Regions from separate parts of the Phytopseudomonas flavescens genome, predicted to be linked through region 1. Evidence: riboswitches for the same ligand, from Rfam matches in the RefSeq annotation. Region 1 holds a riboswitch; each other region holds the start of a gene.

The links. Region 1 has a riboswitch for cobalamin ahead of cobG (precorrin-3B synthase). Riboswitches for the same ligand answer to the same signal wherever they lie in the genome.
Region 2: linked by a shared signal. The riboswitch ahead of cobO (cob(I)yrinic acid a,c-diamide adenosyltransferase) and the one ahead of cobG (precorrin-3B synthase) in region 1 are both predicted to bind cobalamin.
Region 3: linked by a shared signal. The riboswitch ahead of FHR27_RS07640 (ABC transporter substrate-binding protein) and the one ahead of cobG (precorrin-3B synthase) in region 1 are both predicted to bind cobalamin.

Annotation. Positions count from the first base shown of each region.
Region 1 is NZ_JACBYV010000001.1:4,682,313-4,686,656, reverse strand. Features, by position in the region: gene FHR27_RS20970 (cobalt-precorrin-6A reductase) at 1-624, opposite strand, end outside; gene FHR27_RS20965 (bifunctional cobalt-precorrin-7 (C(5))-methyltransferase/cobalt-precorrin-6B (C(15))-methyltransferase) at 621-1,826, opposite strand; cobalamin riboswitch at 1,962-2,299, shown strand; gene cobG (precorrin-3B synthase) at 2,396-3,751, shown strand; gene FHR27_RS20955 (precorrin-8X methylmutase) at 3,748-4,344, shown strand, end outside.
Region 2 is NZ_JACBYV010000001.1:2,309,889-2,314,232, reverse strand. Features, by position in the region: gene FHR27_RS10205 (C40 family peptidase) at 1-136, shown strand, start outside; gene FHR27_RS10200 (C40 family peptidase) at 273-800, shown strand; cobalamin riboswitch at 934-1,165, shown strand; gene cobO (cob(I)yrinic acid a,c-diamide adenosyltransferase) at 1,312-1,938, shown strand; gene FHR27_RS10190 (cobyrinate a,c-diamide synthase) at 1,935-3,263, shown strand; gene bluB (5,6-dimethylbenzimidazole synthase) at 3,260-3,925, shown strand; gene cbiB (adenosylcobinamide-phosphate synthase CbiB) at 3,938-4,344, shown strand, end outside.
Region 3 is NZ_JACBYV010000001.1:1,727,395-1,731,738, reverse strand. Features, by position in the region: gene FHR27_RS07665 (ABC transporter ATP-binding protein) at 1-153, shown strand, start outside; gene FHR27_RS07660 (HEAT repeat domain-containing protein) at 150-1,130, shown strand; gene FHR27_RS07655 (DUF971 domain-containing protein) at 1,127-1,420, shown strand; gene ykgO (type B 50S ribosomal protein L36) at 1,893-2,048, opposite strand; gene FHR27_RS07645 (type B 50S ribosomal protein L31) at 2,045-2,305, opposite strand; cobalamin riboswitch at 2,586-2,781, shown strand; gene FHR27_RS07640 (ABC transporter substrate-binding protein) at 2,957-3,973, shown strand; gene FHR27_RS07635 (FecCD family ABC transporter permease) at 3,970-4,344, shown strand, end outside.

The DNA.
Region 1 (4,344 bases):
ACCACGCTCACGGGCCACCTGCAACTTGTGCTCGGTGGCAGCGCTGCCACTGTTCTTGCTCACCAGCACATCGCAATCGAGGCGCTCGAACAGCGCGCGCTCATCGTCCAGGCTGAACGGCCCTCGGGCGCCGATCACTTCGGCGCGGGGCGTGGCAGGCTGGCTCTGCAGGCAGCGCACGGTCCAGTGCTGGTGGGCGGGAATCTCGTGCAGATGCTCCAGTGGCTCGCGGCCAAGGGTGAACAGCGGGCGCTGAAAGTCGCCAAGCGCGGCGATCAGGCTGGGCCAGTCGAACACCTCGCGCCAGTCATCCTCGGAAGAGGCCTGCCAGCCCGGACGACGCAGCGCCCAGCAGGCGATCCCGGCCTGTCGCGCGGCATGGGCGGCGTTGTGGCTGATCTGCGCGGCGTAGGGATGGGTGGCGTCGACCAGCAGGTCGATACCCTGCTCGCGGATGAAGGCAGCCAGACCATCGGCCCCTCCAAAACCGCCGACGCGCACCTGGCAAGCGAGGTCATCCGGCACCTTGCCCAACCCGGCCAGGCTGTAGACATGCGCCGGGCCGAGGCGCCGGGCGAGGTTCAGCGCTTCGCCGATCCCGCCCAGTAGCAGGATGCGGCTCATAACGGCTTGCTGACCTGCAGCAGGGTGATCGGCAACGCGGCGCGCCAGGTGTCGAAACCGCCGAGCGGGCGCGCCTGGGCCACTTCGATACGGGTCAGCTCGCCGCCCTTTTCGCCACGAAAGGCGATCAACGCCGCCTCGCTCTGCAGGGTCACGGCGTTGGCCACCAGCCGACCGCCGGGCTTGAGCGCGCGCCAGCAGCTTTGCAGCACGCCGGGCGCGGTCACCCCGCCGCCGATGAAGATGGCGTCTGGCGCCGCCAGCCCGGCCAGCGCCTCGGGTGCACGCCCGGCCACCAGTTGCAGGCCCGGCACGCCAAGGGCATCGCGGTTGTGGGCGATATGGCCCTGGCGGCCTTCGTCGGCCTCGATGGCGATGGCCCGACAAGCGGGGTGGGTACGCAGCCACTCGATGCCGATGGAGCCGCAGCCGGCTCCCACGTCCCAAAGCAGTTCGCCGGGCAGCGGCGCCAAGCGCGCCAGGGTGATGGCGCGCACGTCGCGTTTGGTGAGTTGCCCGTCGTGGCGATAGGCATCGTCCGGCAGGCCCGGCGTGAGCGGCAAGCGCATGGCGTCATCACCGGCCACGCAGTCGATCGCCACCAGATTCAGATCAGCGGAGCGAGCCAGCGACCAGCCATCAGCCAGGCCATCGATACGCCGCTCGCGCTCACCGCCCAGGTGTTCGAAGACGCTCAGCCGACTGGGGCCGAAACCACGCTCGCGCAACAATCCGGCGATGGCCGCCGGGCTCTCGCCATCGTTGCTCAGGACCAGCAGGCGCACGCCGGGATGGATCTGCGTATTGAGCGCCGCCAGCGGGCGGCCAACCAGCGACACCAGAGGCGTGCTCTGCAACGGCCAGCCCAGGCGAGCCGCCGCCAGCGAGCAGGAAGAAGGCGCCGGCAGAATGTGCAGTTCCTCGCTCGGCAGCTCACGGGCCAGGCTGGCACCGACACCAAAGAACATCGGGTCACCGCTGGCCAGCACGCAAACCGGCGTGCCGCGGCGCTCGAGTACCGGGGCCAGGGAAAACGGCTTCGGCCAGGGCAGGCGTGTGGCACGGATACAGTGCGGCAACAGTGCCAGTTGGCGCTCGCTACCGAACACCTGCTCGGCGGCCAGCAACGCATGCCGCGCCGCCTTGCCGAGGCCGGGGTAGCCGTCTTCGCCAATGCCCACGACGGTCAGCCAGGGTGTCATGCGTTTTTCCTCATCCTAGAAACAGCCATAAGCTGCAAGCCTCAAGCGACAAGCCAACGAGTCGTCAGCAACCTGTTTCCGGCTTGGCGCTTGCCGCTGATCCACACGGCTTTTCATCCGGGTGGGCAAAGCGGGCATAATAGCGCCTTCGTCGGTGTCCGTCGGCTGCGTGGTACGTAGGCGCGGGCCTAAGAGGGAACACGATATAAAACGTGTTCAATATCTAGCGAGCTAGAGCCATGCAAGGCAGAAAGGGGCGAGAAAGCGGAGTTTACGACTGTAAATGAGCATTTCGAGTCGCTTTCTAACGCAGCAGGGCCGACGCGCAGCAGATATTGAGCAGGTTTTCAGCCGTGGCTGCCCCCGCAACTGTTGCAGCGAGCGCCTGTGCCAATCGCCACTGGGAAACCGGGAAGGCCGGCCACGCGCCATGACCTGCGAGCCAGGAGACCTGCCGACGGATTCAGTCGCATGTGCCCACACCGGGCGGGGTGTCCCGGTGATAGAAGCTCGTCCTTCTCTGGCCTATCCTCGAACGGATGCCCATGTGACCCGACCCCGGTGATCCGTTGAAACAGGCTTTTTGCATTCCATCCCCTGCTGTTCGCCCCTCGGCCTGTCCGGGGTTGCTGCGTATCGTGCAGGCGAAGGACGGCGGCATCTGCCGGATCAAGCTGGCCTGCGGGCGCCTCGATGCCACCGGAGCTGAGCGCATCGCCAGGGCCGCACAACGCCATGCAGGCGGCGTGATCGAAGCCACCAACCGCGCCAACCTGCAGATCCGCGGCATCCACGCCGGCAGTGAAGACGCGTTGATCGGCGAGTTGCTGGCCGCCGGCCTCGGCCCGCGCTCACCCGCTGCCGACGATGTGCGCAACCTGATGGTCAGCCCGGCCGCAGGCGTGGATCCGCAAGCGCTTGTGGATATCTCGCCACTGGCCATGCAGTTGCTGGCGACGCTGGAAAACACAGCGCATCTGCATGCCCTGTCGCCGAAGTTCGCCCTGCTGCTCGACGGCGGCGAACGCCTCGCGATGCTCGAACACCCCCACGATATATGGCTCAGCGCGCTGCCGCTGAACGGCGGTATCGGCTATGCATTCGGGCTGGCCGGCTGCCCGCCCTTCGCAGAAGAAGATGCAGCCGCGTTGGCTGTCGTGCCGCAAGCCTCTGCTCACGAACTGATCATCGCCTTGCTCGACCTGTTCCTGGAGCTGGCCACGCCAGAGCAGACGCGCATGCGGCATCTGCTGGAAAACCATTCTCCTGCCGATCTGCTGCAGCGTCTGCAGATACGGTTGGGAGATGTGCTGCTGCCTGCAGGCAACTGGCGCCGCACCCCGGCGCAAGACAATGCCCATCTCGGTATCCATGAGCAGCGTCAGCCGGGTCTCGTGCATATCGGCGCCGCCGCTGTGCTCGGTCGGTTGGATGCCGAACAGTTACTCGGCCTGGCAGATCTCGCCCGCCGTTACGGTGATGGCAGCATGCGTCTGACGCCCTGGCAAAGCGTATTGCTGACCAATATCCCCGAGACGGCTGCCGATGCAGTCATGCACAGCCTGCACGCACTCGGCCTGCTGACCGATGCCAGCGCGCCGCTGACCCGTATCATCGCCTGCACCGGCGCCAGCGGCTGTGCCAAAGGCCAGGCCGACACCAAGGCCGATGCCCTGCGCCTGGCCGACCGGCTACCCGCTGGCAGCGGGCAGCCGGGCATTCACCTCACGGGATGCAGCCGCTCCTGCGCCGCCGCCCATCGCACACCCTTCACCTTATTGGCTGTGGCCGAGGGTCGTTACGACCTGTTCGCCCGCCAACCGCTCGGCACCGGCTTCGGCCAATTGCTGGGCCACCACCTGACACCTGACGAAGCCGCCGAATTGCTGGCCTCGCTCACCGCTACCCGGAGTTTCACCCGATGACCGATTACATCCGCGATGGTCAGGAGATCTATCGCCATTCCTTCTCCATCATCCGCGCCGAGGCCGACCTGAGCGCCATTCCGGCGGATCTCGAGAAGCTCGCGGTGCGGGTCATCCACGCCTGCGGCATGGTCGATGTGGTGCAGGATCTACGCTTCTGCGCGGGTGCCGGTGCGGCCGGCCGCCAGGCCCTGGCCAATGGCGCGGCGATTCTCTGCGACGCGCGCATGGTTGCCGAAGGGGTGACGCGCACGCGCCTGCAGGCCGGCAATCCGGTGATCTGCACCCTCAACGATGCCGGCGTACCGGAGCTGGCCAAGAAGCTCGGCAATACCCGCTCGGCGGTAGCCCTGGAGCATTGGCGCGAGCATCTCGAAGGCTCGGTGGTGGTGATCGGCAACGCCCCCACCGCGCTGTTCTATCTGCTCGACATGCTCGCTGCAGGCGCCCCCAAACCAGCGCTGATTCTCGGCTTCCCGGTGGGCTTCGTGGGCGCTGCTGAGTCCAAGGACCTGCTCGCCAGCACCTTCGCCGAGCATGGCGTGCCCTACGTGATCGTGCAGGGCCGTCGGGGCGGTAGCGCCATGGCCGCC
Region 2 (4,344 bases), 2.4 Mb from region 1:
CATCCATTCCTCCAGCAGCCGCAGCGGTGGGGTGCGTATCGACAGCCTGGACGATCGCTACTGGAAGCGCACGTTCATCGAGGCCAAGCGCGTCCTGGCTCTGGCGCCGACCGAGCACCTGGCGTCCCAGCACTGAGGCCTGAATGCCCGATCTGTCCGGATCGGGCAACATCTTGATAGTTTTCAAGCGACTGCAGCATAAAGCTAAAGCTTGCACTGCAGTTGTGAACGGGGCAGAGTAGGGCGCATTCAGGCTCCAGGATCGTCCGTCCATGACTGCCACCATCCGCATCGCCTTCCTGCTGCTCGCTGCACTGCTCAGTGCATGTTCCAGTCGCGCCCCCGTACCCGCTCCGCAGCCTGTGGTGATCGCGCCCGCTCCTGGCAATTATCAGGGCGGCGCCGACGACGTGCTGTTCCGTGCCCTGGGGCTCGTCGGTACGCCATACCGCTACGGCGGCAACACACCGGCCAGTGGTTTCGACTGCAGTGGGCTGATCGGCTATGTGTACCGTGATGCCGCAGGCATCCAGTTGCCTCGCTCCACCCGGGAGCTGATCAGCATGCGCGCCCCAGTGGTTGGCCGCGATGCCCTGCGCAGTGGCGATCTGGTGTTCTTCGCCACCAACGGTGGCCGGCAGGTCAGTCATGCCGGTATCTACGTCGGCGAAGGGCGCTTCGTGCATGCACCTTCTTCGGGCGGCACCGTGCGTCTGGACAGTCTCGGCAACAGCTATTGGCAGCGCACCTATATCGAAGCGAAGCGGGTGTTTCCGGTCGAGCTGGCCAGCCATCCCTGAGCGCCAGGCCAGCGTCCGCTGCAGCTCGGCCATGCTCCTTTGAGACCGCCCTGGGACCCTGCGTGGCTCTGGCTCGCCTGCCAGGGAGGCGGATTCTGAGTCTTCGATTGACGCTGAGGCGGCCAATCCTTACCCTTCGCGGCTTGCTTCAGGTGTCCCCGGTTTCGGCCGGGGGTGAAACTGGGAAGTCGGTGCGCCGCTGTTTCAATAGGCAGGCAAGGCCGACGCTGCCCCCGCAACGGTAAACGAGTCCAACCACGCTTCTCGCCACTGTATCGTCGATACGGGAAGGTCGCGTCGGTGTCCGCATTCTGCTGAGTGCGGTGCTCGCAAGCCCGGAGACCGGCCTGTCGCTTTTCCAGGTTTGCGCGGTGGGCGCGGCCGGTGCGCGGCCGACCCGGTCAGCTCCTGCCTGCTCCTGTGTGATTCCTTCATCGTCTGGCCTGAACCCGGTTTCCTGCCCGACCGTTTCACTGGCGTGTGCCGCGCGGCCTCGCGCAAAGGAGATCCCATGACCCCATCCCCAAGCCGAGAATCAGCAGAGCGCGACGCGCGGCACAACGCCCGCATGGCGCGCAAGAAAGCCCTGATGGACGAAAAGATCGCCCAGGCTCAGGACGAGTACGGCCTGCTGCTGGTGCACAGCGGCAATGGCAAGGGCAAGAGCAGCTCGGCCTTCGGCATGGTCGCCCGCGCGCTGGGGCATGGTCTCAAGGTCGGCGTGGTGCAGTTCATCAAGGGCGGCATGGCCACCGGTGAGGAGCACTTTTTCCGCCGCTTTCCCGATGAAGTCAGCTACCACGTGATGGGCGAGGGCTACACCTGGGACACCCAGGATCGTCAGCGGGACATCGAGAAGGCCGTTCAGGCCTGGGAGGTCGCCCGGCAACTGCTGAACGACCCGCAGATCGCCCTGGTGGTACTGGACGAGCTGAACATCGCCCTCAAGCACGGTTACCTGGACGTGGATGTGGTGCTGCGTGACATCGAGTCGCGCCCCGAGCTGCAGCACGTCGTGGCTACCGGCCGTGGCGCGCCACCGGCGCTGCTAGAGGCCGCGGATACCGTTACCGAAATGACGCTCGTGAAGCATGCCTTCAAGTCCGGCGTGAAAGCACAGAAAGGCGTGGAGTTTTGAGCGTTACAGCGTCTGTATCCGATGCGGGTGAGCGCGCGTCGCGCCACTGTCCGGCACTGTTGATCGCTGCGCCGGCCTCGGGGCAGGGCAAGACCACCGTCACTGCGGCCCTGGCACGCCTGCACACCCGGCAGGGCAAGCGGGTGCGGGTGTTCAAGTGCGGGCCTGACTTTCTCGATCCAATGATCCTCTCCCGTGCCAGCGGCCACCCGGTTTATCAGTTGGATCTGTGGATGGTTGGCGAGGCCGAGAGCCGCCGCCTGCTGTGGGAAGCCGCTGGCGAGGCGGACCTGATCCTCATCGAAGGTGTGATGGGGCTGTTCGACGGCTCGCCATCCGCCGCCGACCTGGCCCGCCGCTTCGGGGTTCCGGTGCTGGGGGTGATCGATGGCTCCGCCATGGCCCAGACCTTCGGGGCACTGGCCGTCGGCCTGGCCAGCTATCAGCCGGATCTGCCGTTCTCCGGTGTGCTCGGCAATCGCGTCAATCCCGGGCGCCATAACGATCTGATCCGCGACAGCCTGCCAGCCTCGATCCGCTGGTACGGCTCTTTGCCGCGTAGCGCCGCGATCGAATTGCCGAGCCGCCACCTGGGCCTGGTGCAGGCCGCCGAGCTCGCCGACCTCGATGTGCGTCTGGATACCGCTGCCGATGCTCTGGCACAGACCGCAACGGTTACCCTGCCGCCACCAGTGACCTTCGCTGCGCCGTCGATTGCAGCGCCATTGCCGCTGCTGGAGGGCGTGCGCATCGGCGTGGCCCGCGACGCATCCTTCGCGTTCACCTATCAGGCCAATCTCGATCTGCTGGAGCGCATGGGCGCGGCCCTGACGTTCTTCAGTCCGCTGGCAGATCAGAGCCTGCCCGAGGTGGACAGCCTTTATCTGCCAGGCGGCTACCCGGAGCTGCATCTGCAGGCGCTGGCCACCAACCGTTCGATGATCGAGGCCATCACCGCCCATCAGCGAGCTGGCAAGCCGATTCTCGCCGAGTGCGGTGGCATGCTCTACCTGCTCGACACACTGAGCGACGCGGCAGGCGAACGGGCGGAGCTGGCCGGCTTGGTGCCTGGCCATGCCCAGATGCAGAAGCGCCTGGTCGCCCTCGCGCTGCAGGCGGTCACGTTGCCCGAAGGGCTGTTGCGCGGTCACAGCTATCATCATTCGCGGCTCGAATCCGAGCTGCAGCCGCTGGCTCGCGGCGAGTGCCCCAATGACAAACCGGTCAGCGAGGCGGTGTTTCGTCTCGGCCGGCTCACCGCGTCCTATATCCACTTTTACCTGCCATCCGATCCTGCGGCCGCAGCGGCATTGTTCAGGCCATGAGCGACCACGCCTTCAGCGCCGAGGAGCGTGCCGCTGTCTATCGGGCCATTTCCGAGCGCCGCGATATGCGTCATTTCAGTGGTGGCGAGGTGGCGCCTGAACTGCTCGCCAAGCTGCTCGAAGCTGCGCACCAGGCGCCCAGTGTGGGGCTGATGCAGCCCTGGCGCTTCATCCGCATCACCCGGCCAGCACTGCGTGAAGACATCTATCAGTTGGTCGAAGCCGAGCGCCGGCTGACCGCCGAGGCGTTGGGCGAACGCTCCGACGCGTTCATGCGCCTCAAGGTCGAGGGCGTTCGTGAGTGCGCCGAGTTGCTGGTCGCGGCGCTGATGGACGGCCGTGACGCTCATGTCTTCGGCCGGCGCACCCTGCCAGAAATGGATATGGCGTCATTGTCCTGCGCCATTCAGAATCTCTGGCTCGCCGCCAGGGCCGAGGGGCTGGGCATGGGCTGGGTGTCGCTGTTCGATCCTCTCGCACTGGCCGAGCTGCTGGGCATGCCAGCCGGCAGCAAGCCGGTGGCGGTGCTGTGCCTGGGGCCGGTGCAGGCGTTCTACCCGGTACCGATGCTGGCCCAGGAGGGCTGGGCCGAAGTGCGACCATTGAGTGAATTGCTGTTTCAGGATCGCTGGGCATCACATGACGGGGAGCCACATGAATAGCGCAGTGTGTTTATGAGCCTGATCCTCAGTGCTGCCGTGGGCGTGGCGCTGGATGCCGCGCTTGGTGAACCGAGGCGTTGGCACCCGCTGGTGGGTTTCGGCAAGCTGGCCAATCGTCTGGAGCAGCGCTTCAACCCGTCCGGAGGCGGCTGGCGTAGCCACGGCGTGACGGCCTGGTGCCTCGCGGTATTGCCGCTCACGCTGCTAACCGTGCTGCTGGTGCAGGTGCCCTGGATCGGCTGGCTGGTGCAGATCATCGCCCTGTATGCGGCCCTCGGCTTGCGCAGCCTCGATCAGCATGCTCAGCCGGTGGCTCAGGCCCTGCGCCTTGGCGATCTGGCCCTGGCCCGCCAAAGGGTCGGCTATATGGTCAGCCGCCGCACCGATGACCTGGACGCCACCGGTGTGGCCCGTGCCGG
Region 3 (4,344 bases), 3.0 Mb from region 1:
CCGCGGCATGCGGGCCTGTTGACCAGCCCGGAATTCGTACAGCTCAAGCGCCACTGCCTGGAGCTGCTGCGCCACGAAGAAGGTCGCGAGCTGCCACGCCTGACCCCGCTCGGGCTGCCCACCGAACATCCGCCATTGCGAGTTGCCCTATGACCGACCTGAGCACCTATGTAAGCACCGATAACCCCGACATTCTCGACCTGCTGCCACGCCTGCAAGATGAGGACGCCGGCGTGCGCCGCATCGCCCTGATCGAACTGGCGGACCTGGAGGAGCCGGACGCCTTGCCCTGGCTGACCCATGCCCTGACCCGTGACACATCCGCCGATGTCCGCGCCGAGGCGGCTCGCCTGCTGGAGGCCTGGGAGGAGCCCGAGGTGGTAAATGGCCTGTGCGCTGCCCTGACCGATGCCGACGCCCGCGTGCGCGGCGCCGCAGCCCAGAGCCTCAGCGAGTTGAAAACCGCCGATGCCGGTCGCGTGGTGCTGCCCTGGGCCAGGCATGCCGACCCGTTCGTGCGGGCCAGTGCCTTGCGAGCCCTGCGCGAGTTGCGGCTGATCGACAGCGTACCCACTGCCGTCGCCGCGCTGCAGGACAGCGATGCCTTCGTGCGCCGTGAAGCGGTCGGTATCCTCGGCTGGTTGAAACAGGCCGATGCGCTGCCGCAACTGGCGCGCCTGGCCAGCGACGATACCGATACCGAAGTACGCCGTGCCGCCACCGGTGCGCTGGGGCTGGCCAGCGACGACAGCGTGCTGCCAGCCCTGCAGACGGCGCTCAAGGATCGCGAATGGCAGGTGCGTGAAGAGGCCGCCACCACCCTCGGCAAAGTTGGCCACGCGGGTGCCGGCCCTGCGCTGCTGGAGGCGCTGAGCGACAGCTACTGGCAGGTACGGCTGCGTGCGGTGCGCTCGCTCGGCCGCCTGCGATTCGCCGCGGCCCGTGAGGCGCTGGTGGAACTGCTTGGGCACGCCATCAGCAACCTGCGCAAGGAGTCCGCGCTGGCGCTTGGCGAACTGGGCGACGCTCAGGCACTGCCCGCATTGCTGGCCGTCGAGCACGATGCCGACCCGGAAGTGCGCAAGGCGGTGCGTATCGCCATCGGCCAGTTGCGCCTGCAAAAGTCATGAACCAGGCACCCGTCGCAATACGTAACAGTGCCACGCAAGCGACATTGAGCGTGGATTGGGGGCAAGGGCAGGTACAGGTGCTCGCCCACGGGCGCCTGCGTGCCGGGTGTCCGTGCTCGAAATGCCGGGCGGCTCGGCTGGCGCAGCGCATCGACGTGGTAGCGGATGGCGTCCGCATCACGGCAGTTCACGCACAGGGCTATGGGCTGCAATTGGTGTTCGACGATGGCCACGACCGCGGCATCTACCCCTGGAGCTATTTGCGTGAACTGGGGGAGGTGGCAGGTTGAGTTGACCGGGCTTGTCGCATGGCCTGCTCGTCACGGCGTCAGCCGCGGAATGAGCGAAATCGCCCCGCGGCGACCAGAAAATGGCGTCGAACACCCATTTTCGCAGGCGCCCCGATGCTGTCGGACCGTGCCACGCGGCGAATGGTGGGTACGGCGCGGATGCAGAGAATGGCTACCATCGCATTCGCGCCGAGGGCGGCGCTCCTACCGGCATGGCTTCACCCCAACGATTTCGCAGGCGCCCCGATGCCGTCGGACCGTGCCGCGGCGAATGGTGGGCACGGCGCGGATGCAGAGAACGGCTAGCATCGCATTCGCGCCGAGGGCGGCGCTCCTACCGCAATGGCTTCGCCCCAACCATTTCGCAGGCGCCTCGATACTGTAGGAGCCCGCTTGCGGGCGAATGGTTGTCGCGCCACAGACCTGGAGAGACGGCTGTGAACGCGCCGCGCCGAGAGGCTGATGCAGGCGCTTAGCCCTTGTTCTTGCGCTGCGGTTTGGGCCGGCCTTGCACGCACTTGAAGCGTGGTTCGGTCTTGCAGATCACGTAGATGCGACCCCGGCGCTTGACGATCTGGCAATCGCGGTGGCGCAGTTTGGCCTGTTTCAGCGAGGCGACGACTTTCATGAGCGGGCTCCTGCGAAACCGGCGAAGCGTTTGTTGAAGCCGGCCACCCGACCTTCGCTTGCCGTCTGGCGCTGCTGGCCGGTGTAGATCGGGTGCGACGCGCTGGAGATATCGAGCGTGACGTAGGGATAGGTGTTGCCGTCGCTGTGCTCGCGGGTCTTGTCGGTGCTGACGGTGGAACCGATCAGCCAATAGGTGTCGGCCGAGACATCGTGAAACAGCACGGGGCGGTAGTCGGGGTGGATACCAGGTTTCATGAGCACTCCAATAAATACGTTATAAGGTAACAATATCAAGTCTTGTTGATTTTGGTTCTCATTTCAAGCCTGAATCCGAATTTTTCCACCACGGTGTCGATCGGCTCCATGGATCTTTCGATCAGGAGCTGAAGCGAGCACTCAACTCGACTTGCTAAATTGTTATATTATAACAATAATGGTCGCCAGCATTAGCCGCACAGGTGCTGCAACGGCTTCGGTATGTCGAGATGAATGCGCAGAAACTGCAGCGAAGCGCTGCAGGGCAGCGACCTAATCGTTTAAGATGCCGCCCGCCGGTTTCCGCGAGGAATTAATAGGGAATCCGTCGCCATTTCTGATGGCCAAACGGAACTGCCCCCGCAACTGTAGGTACCGAGCAGCGCTGCATTCGTGTCACTGGGGGCGAACCCGGGAAGGCCACAGCGCTGCCGCGACGTACCAGTCAGGAGACCTGCCGGCATCGGTCCGATCAGCTGCAATCCAGCTGTGTTTGGACACTGCAATCGAACCAGCCGGCGGGGTGTCCGGGAGGGGGCATCCGTAATCACCTTCCTGATGGACAGGTGCGGCCATGGCCGCTTGGCGTGATGTGTTCTCCAGCCTGCGCACTGCCATTTATGCGTATCTGTTGATTGGGAGATCACCCGCATGACCGTGTCTCGTTTTGCCGTTCTGGCCGCCACCCTTGGCCTGTCTTCGATGGCGCTGGCCGCCACCCCGACTCGTTACCCCCTGACCCTCGAGAACTGCGGCCATGAGCTGAGCTTCGCCGATGCGCCGAAGAGCGCCGTGACCATCGGTCAGGCCGGCACCGAAATTCTCTATTCCCTCGGGCTTGGCGACCGTCTGGTGGGTACCTCGCTGTGGTTCAGCAACGTCCTGCCCGAGTTCGAGGCGCAGAATGCCAAGGTCGAGCGCCTGGCCGATAACGACCCGAGCTTCGAGTCGGTGATCAACAAGCGCCCCGGGCTGGTGGCCGTGCAGTTCGAGTGGATGGTGGGCAAGCAGGGCGTGGTCGGTACCCGTGAGCAGTTTCACGCGCTGAAGATTCCGACCTACATCATGCCGTCCGACTGTGAGGGCAAGGACAATCTGGTGGGTGCCGACGGTACTCGCCTGCAGCCGTTCCAGATCGACAGCCTGTACAAGAGCATTCAGCAGCTGGCGCAGATCTTCGACGTGCAGGCTGAGGGCGACAAGCTGGTCGCCAGCCTGCAGGAGCGACTCGGCAAGGCGGTTGCAAATGCCGAGCAGCGCCAGGCGAAGCAGATCTCCGCCGCGTTCTGGTTCTCCAGCGCCGACCTGGATCTCGACCCCTACATGGCCGGTCAGAAAGGCGTTGCCGATTACATGATGAAGTCGCTAGGGCTGCAAAACGTGGTCGAGTCCAGCGAAGAGTGGCCAACCGTCGGCTGGGAAACCCTGGCCAAGGCCAACCCGACCGTGCTGGTGCTTGCGCGCATGGATCGCCGCCGTTTCCCGGCTGACGACGTGGAGAAGAAACTCGAGTTCCTGCGCAATGACCCGGTCGCCAAGCACATGGATGCGGTGAAGAACGGCCGCATCGTGATTCTCGATGCCGACGGCATGCAGGCTTCGCTGCGAATGATCACCGGCATCGAAACCCTGGCCAAGGCCGTTGACGGGTTCGATCTGCAGAAATGATTGCCCGTGGCTCCCGCCTGTTCCTGCTGACCATCGTCTGCCTGCTGTTGCTGGCCGTGGCGGTGGTCGTCGGTGTGGCGCTGGGTGAAACCCGCATCACGCTGTCGGTGGTCTTTCAGGTGCTGGCCAACAAGCTGTTCGGGGCGGGCTTCGTGCTCGATCCGATCGACGAGGGAATCGTCTGGAACTACCGCCTGACCCGGGCCCTGGTGGCCGCCTGCTGCGGCGCCGGGTTGGCGGTTTCCGGGGTGGTGCTGCAGGCGCTGTTGCGCAATCCGCTGGCCGATCCCTATCTGCTGGGGATTTCCGCCGGTGCCTCCACCGGAGCGGTTTCGGTGGCGCTGCTGGGGCTCGGCGCAGGCATGCTGTCG